4 regions of the Paludibacterium paludis genome follow, and region 2 is predicted to be linked to each of the others. Evidence: predicted binding sites of a transcription regulator. Region 2 holds the regulator's gene; each other region holds the start of a gene.
What was found. Region 2 encodes FNR, which switches genes on or off when oxygen is low (the NO sensors DNR and NnrR bind a similar motif). Its sites were predicted from a motif close to TTGATNNNNATCAA; they were not measured.
Positions count from the first base shown of each region.

Region 1: a site for FNR is predicted at 1,169-1,182, ahead of JNO50_RS16575 (DUF3149 domain-containing protein). Genes of this name have one in related genera too.
Region 3: a site for FNR is predicted at 976-989, ahead of pflB (formate C-acetyltransferase). Genes of this name have one in related genera too.
Region 4: a site for FNR is predicted at 1,078-1,091, ahead of JNO50_RS01395 (hemerythrin domain-containing protein). Genes of this name have one in related genera too.

Region 1 is NZ_CP069161.1:3,571,712-3,573,911, reverse strand. Features, by position in the region: gene JNO50_RS16585 (NAD(P)H-binding protein) at 1-12, opposite strand, end outside; gene JNO50_RS16580 (CDP-6-deoxy-delta-3,4-glucoseen reductase) at 52-1,080, shown strand; gene JNO50_RS16575 (DUF3149 domain-containing protein) at 1,304-1,474, shown strand; gene JNO50_RS16570 (hypothetical protein) at 1,658-2,200, shown strand, end outside.
Region 2 is NZ_CP069161.1:891,141-893,340, reverse strand. Features, by position in the region: gene hemN (oxygen-independent coproporphyrinogen III oxidase) at 1-661, opposite strand, end outside; gene fnr (fumarate/nitrate reduction transcriptional regulator Fnr) at 771-1,517, shown strand; gene JNO50_RS03950 (DUF1853 family protein) at 1,521-2,200, opposite strand, start outside.
Region 3 is NZ_CP069161.1:2,431,494-2,433,693, forward strand. Features, by position in the region: gene pflB (formate C-acetyltransferase) at 1-892, opposite strand, end outside; gene JNO50_RS11010 (acyltransferase family protein) at 1,264-2,200, shown strand, end outside.
Region 4 is NZ_CP069161.1:316,889-319,088, forward strand. Features, by position in the region: gene JNO50_RS01390 (sodium:calcium antiporter) at 1-436, opposite strand, end outside; gene JNO50_RS01395 (hemerythrin domain-containing protein) at 494-1,018, opposite strand; gene ampD (1,6-anhydro-N-acetylmuramyl-L-alanine amidase AmpD) at 1,627-2,169, shown strand; gene kup (low affinity potassium transporter Kup) at 2,173-2,200, opposite strand, start outside.

The DNA of each region.
Region 1 (2,200 bases), 1.4 Mb from region 2:
CAATGTTCGCATGGCGGGCATTCTAGCAAGCTTTAAGGTAGAGATAGAGAAATGACGTGTCAGGTCAAGGTGCTCCCGAGCGGGCACACATTCACAGTGGAAGACCATGAAACTATCCTGGAGGCTGGGTTGCGCCAGGGACTCGGATTGCCTTACGGATGTCGCGACGGCGCGTGCGGTGCGTGCCGGGGCAAGGTCGTCGAGGGCGATGTCGACCATGGCAGTTACCAGGCCGGAGCGCTGAGCGATCAGGATCGGGCGCAAGGGTACGCGCTGTTCTGTTGTTCGCGTCCCAAAGGCGATATCAGTATCGAGGCGCGCGAAGTGACGGGTATGGGCGATATTCCGATCAAAACCTTGCCGTGTCGAGTGGAGAAAATCGAGAAAATTCATGACGTTGCCATTCTCCGCCTCAAGCTTCCCGTGTCGGAGCGCCTGTTGTTTCGCGCTGGTCAGTACATCGACATCCTGATGAAGGATGGCAAGAAACGCAGCTTTTCCATTGCCAATGCTCCGCATGATGAAGGTTTTCTGGAGCTGCATATCCGCCATCAGCCCGGAGGCAGTTTTTCCGAATACGTGTTCACGACCATGAAAGAGCGGGAGATCATGCGTTTCAAGGGACCGCTGGGTACCTTCTTCCTGCGCGAAGATTCGGACAAGCCGATTCTCTTCATCGCCAGCGGCACCGGTTTCGCTCCGATCAAGGGTATCGTCGAGCATGCCCGTCATATCGGTCTTGACCGCGAGATGGTGCTGTATTGGGGGGCGCGTACCCTCGAAGACCTGTATCTTGCCGGCATGGCGGCCGAATGGCAGGCAACGATGCCGAATTTCACGTTCATCCCCGTTCTGTCCGAGCCCGCGGAGGCGGATGCATGGCAAGGCCGCACCGGATTCGTACACGAAGCCGTACTCGCCGATTTCGACGATCTTTCCGGTTATCAGGTTTATGCCTGCGGCGCGCCGGTGATGGTCGAAGCCGCTCATCGCACGTTCACGACCGAAAGGGCGCTTCCGGAAGATGAGTTTTATTCCGATGCCTTTTTCCTTTCCAAGGATGCGACGCCGAAATCCTGATCGGGTGGGCTGAAAAAGAACGGCGGTCCGTGGTAAACGGGCCGCTTTTTTTGTGTTTGTCCTATGGATCATGGCATCAGCATGACGTTTGATGCACGTCAAAGACCATATATTTCATAAGGATATTATGACTGCAGCTTGAGAAAGCGATATTCGTTTCTCAAAAATTTCATGTCGCCGGGTCGGCACCGAGTGCCCGTGACCCCGAAGGAAGGAGCGAGTCATGAGTCTCTGGTCTGAACTGCTGTCTGACGATGTGGGACTGTTGAGCCTTATCACGATTCTTGTTGCCACGCTGATTGTGGTGGTCTGTGTCGCGATCTTTGTCCGCCGTGCGATGAAGGCGGACAAAGAAAGCTGTATCGAGGACAGGTCGCCCAAACCCGGAGCATGACGACTGTTGTTGATGTGTTTTCCTTTTGATGTGTGTGTTGTTGCTTGGGAGGATACGGTGGTGGGCCGTATCCTCGCTTTTTTTGGATGCTTCCCCCAGGTATGAGCGTTTTTTGCAAGACCTTCCCCTCCCCCATGCCGCATCGTAATCCCATATCCTTCACATGACTGATGAAAAATAGATATGGAAATTATGTCTTCGGCATTTCCTTTGATGATCCCCTGCTGTATTGAGCCAAAGACTGGTTTTGCCGATGCGGCTGCCGTGAGGCGGGCACCGTGCCGCCCTTCTTGTGTGCATGGCGGCCTCCGTACCGCAAAGCGCCTGCTATTACCCGGGTTTTTCCGAGGATCATCGGGAGTGGGGGACGGTGCCCGAGAAGATCTGGAACAGATTGCCGATGCGGCGTACCGTCGTGTCGTTTCACGCTATGAGTCAGGCGATATGACGATGAAACGGCAACTGATTTCCAGCTACCTTTCTCATCGCATGAGCCGTGCGGCAGATCTGCTGTGTCAGGAATTGGCCGGCAGCGACACTCTGCAACCGCATGAGGCGAATCGGGTGAACGCATTTTTTTTGCAGCGTTTGCACGCGCACGATATTTACCGCAGTTGGTTGATCGATGGCGTAGTGGTAATGAGCGCGGGTGCGAACTCGGTAGGTCAGGCGGTAGAGCTCGCTTTTTCCGACCTTGGCGCTCTGCGTCCTGCAGGTCGCGCGGGG
Region 2 (2,200 bases):
GATCGACGCTCACCGAGCGGAATCCTGCTTCGCGCGCGGCCTCGATCACTTCCAGCGTTTCGGCTTCGCTCTGTACCCGGTTCACCGCCTGCTGCACGGCCGGATCGAAGTCCTGGATACCGACACTCATGCGGTTAAAGCCCAGACGCGCCAGCTCGAACACGGTATCGCGGCCGACCTTGCGCGGATCGATTTCGATCGAATACTCGCCTTCGGGCAGGAATTCGAAACGTGTCTTGAGCAAGGTCATCAACCGTTCCAGTTGTGCATCCGACAGGAACGTCGGCGTTCCACCACCGAAATGCAACTGAATGACTTTCTCCCGTTTGCCCAGCGCGGCGACAACCGCATCCACCTCTTTTTCCAGATAATCGAGGTAGGTATCCGCCTTTGACTTGTCTTTGGTGATGATCTTGTTGCAACCGCAGTAGTAGCAGACAGTGTTGCAAAAAGGTAAATGAGCATATAATGATATTGCCCGATTGCTTTGACCCAGTTGATGCTGGCCCAACCAGCGCAGATAATCGTCGGGGCCAAACGCGGCGGTGAAGCGGTCAGCCGTGGGATACGAGGTGTAGCGCGGTCCGGAGCAATCCAGACGCTCAATAAGCTCGCGATCGAATTCGCAGCTGTCCGGAAAAAACGGGTGGGTGGGTGTCATGGCGGTCCTGAACTGGAAAAACCTGTGGTGGACTGGTAAATTTGTAGAAAACGGATAAAATCCGCTTTGACAAGCGTCAAGCTTATTTACAAGGTTGCTGAAATACAGCATGAACGACCAAACGTTGATCCCGCTCCATACTCTCAAGGTAAGCTGCTCCAACTGCAGTCTGCGAGAATTGTGTCTGCCCGTCGGACTTAACCGCGAAGAGCTCGCCCAGCTCGACGCCGTCATCCGCCAGAGTCGCCGCCTCAAGCGCGGGGAGTTCCTGTTCCGCAGCGGCGAGAACTTCAAGTCCCTGTACGCCATCCGCACCGGTTTCTTCAAGACCTGTGTATCGAGCCAGGATGGTCGCGAACAGGTGACCGGCTTCCTGATGTCCGGCGAACTGATGGGTCTTGACGGCATATCCTCCAGCGTTCACGGCTGCGACGCGATCGCCCTGGAGGACAGCGAAGTCTGCGAGCTGCCCTTCTCCCGCATGGAGAGTCTCGGCCGCGACATCCCCAGCCTGCAGCACCATTTCTTCCGGTTGATGAGCCGCGAGATCGTTCGCGACCAGAACGTCATGCTGCTTCTTGGCAACATGAAGGCGGAAGAACGGCTGGCCGCCTTCCTGCTCAACCTTTCCCAGCGCCTGTCCAGCCGCGGCTTCGCCGCCAACGACTTCGTGCTGCGCATGAGCCGCGAGGAAATCGGCAGCTTCCTTGGCCTCAAGCTCGAAACGGTCAGCCGCACCCTGTCGAAATTCCAGCAGCAAGGCTGGATCACCGTCGACCACAAGCACATCCAGCTGGTGCTGCCGGAGCAGCTCAAGGAGCTGATCTCGGGCTGCGTACACGCCAACGGTCAGTAAGCGTCACGGGCGGGGTCCGCTCCGCCCGTACAGCTCGGCCAGCCGTTTCGCATCCGGCCAGCCTTCCGGCACCACGAATCCCCTGGAGACCTCTCTCCACGTTCCATTGTCTTCCATGATTTCGGCGACCATCGCCACACGATCGGCCCCCTGCAGCCGCGCGGCCAGCTCTCCCGCATCAAGACTTGCGGCTTGCCCGCCCCGCCAGGGCGACAGCCAGCGGCTCCGGTCAAGAATCACCCAGCGCGCCGCGGCGCCCCGGCAAGGCAAGGACTCGGCGCCTTGCCGCCACCAGCCGCCCAGCGTTCCCTCAGGATCCCCACCGCCGGCCCCGGCGAACAGCCCCCCCACCAGGCGCGCCGCGCTGCGGCATCCGGCAAACCCGTCAGGCAAGGCGCGCGCGCCCTCCGGCAGAGTCGGCAACGCCAATTGACGCTTCATCGCCAGGGTCTTGAGCTGCATGCCATCGCCAAGACTCGCGCCGACGCATTCCAGTGGTGACTCACCAAGCTTCAGATAGAATTTGCAGGCAAGCTCCAGATGCCATGGCTCGCCATCGAGCCAGAGCAGAAAATCGAACTCGCCGATCGTCATTCCGTTACCGCGCCGCACCTGTACGTTGCGGGCGGCAAGACGGGAATGCGACGAGGTATCGAACCAGAACGCCAGAAGATGCTCGGCAT
Region 3 (2,200 bases), 1.5 Mb from region 2:
CCTCCTCGGTGAGCGCTCCCGCCGCCAGGTCGCGCTCGATATAGATGTCCAGGAAGGTCGACACCCGGCCGAACGACATCGCCGCGCCGTTCTGCTCCTTCACCGCCGCGAGGTAGGCGAAATAGGTCCACTGCACCGCTTCGCGCGCGCTGGCCGCCGGCCGGCGGATATCGTACCCGTAGCGCGACGCCATCTCGCGCAATTCGTCGAGCGCGCGCCACTGCTCGCTCAATTCCTCGCGCTGGCGCAGCACCGCCTCGCTGAACGGCACGTTGTCCAGCTCGTGGAACGCCTTCTGGCGCTCCTCGCGCAGGAAGTCGGTGCCGTACAGCGCCACGCGGCGGTAGTCGCCGATGATGCGCCCGCGCCCGTAGGCATCGGGCAGCCCGGTGATCACTCCGGACTTGCGCGCCGCGAGAATGTCCGGCGAATAGACGTCGAACACCCCCTGATTGTGGCTCTTGCGGTAGCGGCTCCAGATCTCGCGCACCGCCGGCTCCAGCTCGAAGCCGTAAGCCGCGAGGCCGCTCTCGACCATGCGCAGGCCGCCGTTGGGCATGATGGCGCGCTTGAGCGGCGCGTCGGTCTGCAGGCCGACGATCAGCTCGCGCGAAGCGTCGATATAGCCCGGGTCATGGGCGGTGATCGAACTCGCGCGATCGGCCGACACGGCCAGGACGCCACGAGCGCGTTCTTCGCGGAACAGCTCCTCCAGCTTCGCCCACACCGCGCGGGTGCGCTCGGTGGCTCCGGCCAGGAAGGCCGCGTCGCCTTCGTAGGGTCGGTAGTTCGACTGGATGAACCCGCGGACGTCGATGCGCTGCATCCACTCGCCGCCCGTGAAGCCGCGCCAGGGATCGGCCGCGACAGCCGCTGTATTGATGGCATCCATGATTGACTCCTGAATATGTTCGGATTTCGACAACCACTACTCGTTTATAGACCTAGATTAGCGCCGAATGTTCATTTGCAAACTTGATCGAGATCAAGATCGGCGCAAGCAAAATCGCGTCGAGACCTTTTAAAAACCGTCAGTTACCACACCGCACGCAGGGCTTTTACCCGAGGCGCAAAGAAGATCGAAAAACAACAAAAACAACACAAAAAAGTTCGTTTGAGAACATTTTCACACAACACCACGAACCCATGCAGACTGATTATTTCGAACGTGTTACAATTAGCCGCTGGACTCATCAGACCCGTTCGAAATTTCCAACAATGCGTTTCTCCCATCTGGACGGCGTAAGAGGCTGGGCATCGCTCATGGTCCTCTTCAGCCATCTGGGGCCGTGCTTTTTGCTTGCCGACCTCGATCTCACGATTTATCCGGTATTCAGTGACGGCGCGCTCGCCGTCTACCTGTTCTTCGTCCTGTCAGGGCTTGTGATGTCGATTCATCACTTCCGCGCCCCTTCGCGCGAACGACTGATCACCGCCGCCCTGCGCCGCTACCCCCGGTTGTGTCTGCCGGTGCTCGCGGCCTCGCTGATCGCGGTGATGCTGGTGCAATGGGACGCCATGTGGAACCTGCCGCTGGCCAAAGAAGGCGGTTACCGATGGCTCGGCCAGTTTTATGCCTTCACCCCAGACGCCAAGGACTGGTTGCGGTTCTCGCTGCTTGACGTGTTTTTCCGGTACGACAGGGAAACCACCCTCATTCCGGTATTGTGGACCATGCAGCACGAACTGGTGGGATCGATGGCGATTTTCGCGTTCCTCGCCGTGGCGGGCCAAAGCCGCCTGCGCTATCCCCTCTATCTTGCCGCCTTCGCCTGGCTCGTGAAAACGGAAAGTCCGCTGGTGGCATTTCTCATGGGCATGATGCTCGCCGACCTGATCGCGTCGCCGGCGGGCCGGCGTCTGGCGGCCCTTCGCGGGGCACGGGCGGTCTGCATCGCCATGCTGATTCTGAGCCTTGCCGCCGCGATGTTCCGTGCGCGCTACGCGACGCCGCTGCATCTGTCCGTACTGGCGACCGGCATACTCGCCGCGATCTCGTTCAACCCGGCCCTGCAACGGCCTTTCGCGACTCCGCTGTCCCAACAGCTCGGCGCCATGTCGTTTTCCTTGTACCTCGTGCATTTTCTGGTATTGTGCAGCGCCGTATCGGCACTGCACCTGTGGCTGCTGCGCAGTGGAGTCGGCCAATTGCCGGCCGGCCTTCTGACCTTCGCCACGGGTACAGTGACCAGCCTGGCCG
Region 4 (2,200 bases), 570 kb from region 2:
ACAGAAAACCGCGCACTGTGTGGCTGGTGACGAACATGGCGGCAGCGGACAGGGAGTAGGCGATCAGAAAAACATTCAGATCGCGCAGCAGCCCGCTTTTTTCCGGGTTCAGTCGTCCGCAGAAGCCGCGGCTTTTCAGGACCGCGGCGCCCATCAGACAGGTCGACAGCGTGGAGAGCATCAGCGGTGCGCCCAGAATCGCGCCCACGCCGATTTCCTCATTAACCGATGCCTGGGCGGAGCTGCCGCCGAGAATGGCCAGCAAGGGCACCAGTGTTTCCGGCATGGCCGTGCCCACCGCCGCGAACAGGGAACCGGTCACCCCTTCCGAAATGCCCAGTTTTTCGCCCAGATGTTCGAGCGCGTTGGTGAAAATCTCCGCTGCGACCAAAATGATCAGCAGCATCAGGGCCAGTTGAGCGAGGGAAATCAGCATGGGGAAGGGGAGTCGGATAGCATTTTCTCAATCCGACATTCTACCTCAAGCGGCGCCTCAGCTGTTTGTCTTGCGGCGCTGCGCCATGTGTTCGCCGGCCAGCCGCTTTTCTGTCGGCGTCAGGACGGCGTCGGCGGTAGGGATCAGCCAGGCTTCCTCGATCGCCGCGTGCTCGCGGTACAGACGCACGAATTCCTGGATCTCGATGCGGCTGATGACGGAGCTGTCCCCGTTTCTGAGCGCCGCCAGATCATCGCGGATAGCGTTCCAGCACGAGTGGAGATACCCGTGCTCGGCCGAGAGCTGTTCCAGCTTGGGCGCCGCCGAGGGAACACGGGCGAGAAGAATGGGAAACAGCTCTTCCTCTTCGTCGGCGTGGTGCGAAGGACCCGCCTGGTCGAAATAACGGATGACCCCGTCGATGGCCTGTTTCGCCGTCTCATTCACGCCGTTCTCGTCGATATACGGCGGCAGTTTGTCAAGCTGGTCGCAGAAGCGGCGGATCTTGTCGTGACAGGCCAAGAGCATTTCCAGCGGTTCGTCGAATCCGGGTGCGGGGCGATTGAAGGGATCGAGCGTCATGCGAGGTCTCCGGTAGGTGCGCTTGCCCTACAGTATCGGCCATCGTTCACCCGGTTGTCCTGATGTTTCTCAATGGATGCGCCAAGTGCGACTTGCCTTTACCATGAAGGCTGTCGGTATGAATGAGGCAGCACATGAACTCAGTGCCTTTCAGGGTTTTCCTGTTGGATCCGCGCGACGAACAGCGCGCCGGCGCGCTGGCGACGTTTGATGCCGCCCTGCGCTCAGAAGGGGCGGGGCGTATTTGCGGCGCGCCGGTGTTCGGGAGCGCCGGAACGGTTGACGAGCGCGAAGGAGCCGTCTGGGTTTGCGAAGATGAACGGGAGGCGCTGGCGGGCTTTCTGGCGACTCGCCGCAAGAACGGCGTCGACGAAATCGTGAGTTTCGTTGTCGATCCGGCCCGCCAATGGGATACCTGGGGATACCGCCTGCTCAATCGCCTGTTAGCGTCGGCATCGGAAGTACGGGTACGGATCGGGGGGGGGCGGGATCGCGTCCGCGCGTTTTTTCATCGGGCGGGATTCATCGACGATGCGGGACATCACCCCCTTTGCGGCGGCGCCGTTTCCCTTGTCTATCGGAGGAAGGAAGACGGGCAGCATCCGGAGCTGACCCTGCTGCCGTCAGGATGGATCGCCGAGGCGCGGCAGGTAGTGTCGCCCAATTGCAACGAACGCCCGCAGAGGGGCGTTGATCTGCTGGTTGTGCACAACATCAGTCTGCCTCCCTATCAGTACGGCGGGGATGATGTCGAAAAGCTGTTCACCAATTGCCTGGATCCGTCCGGCCACCCGTTTTATGAGTCGCTGCGGGAGCTTCGCGTGTCGGCGCATTTTTTCGTGCGGCGCGACGGCGAGCTTGTCCAGTTCGTGCCGGTTGGCCGCCGGGCCTGGCATGCCGGGGTTTCCAGCTGGCGCGGACGCGACGGATGCAACGATTTTTCGGTGGGCGTCGAGATGGAAGGCTGCGATTTCGAGCCCTTCTCCGATGCCCAGTACCGCACGCTGATCGCCCTGGCGCGTTGCCTGATGCGTGATCAGCCGCTGGCGGGCATGACCGGTCACGAGGACATCGCCCCGAACCGGAAAACCGATCCGGGGCCATGGTTCGACTGGGAGCGGGTGCGCCGGGCGGTCGGTTTGCCCGGCTGAGGTTTACAGTTCGACCTGCGCGCCCATTTCG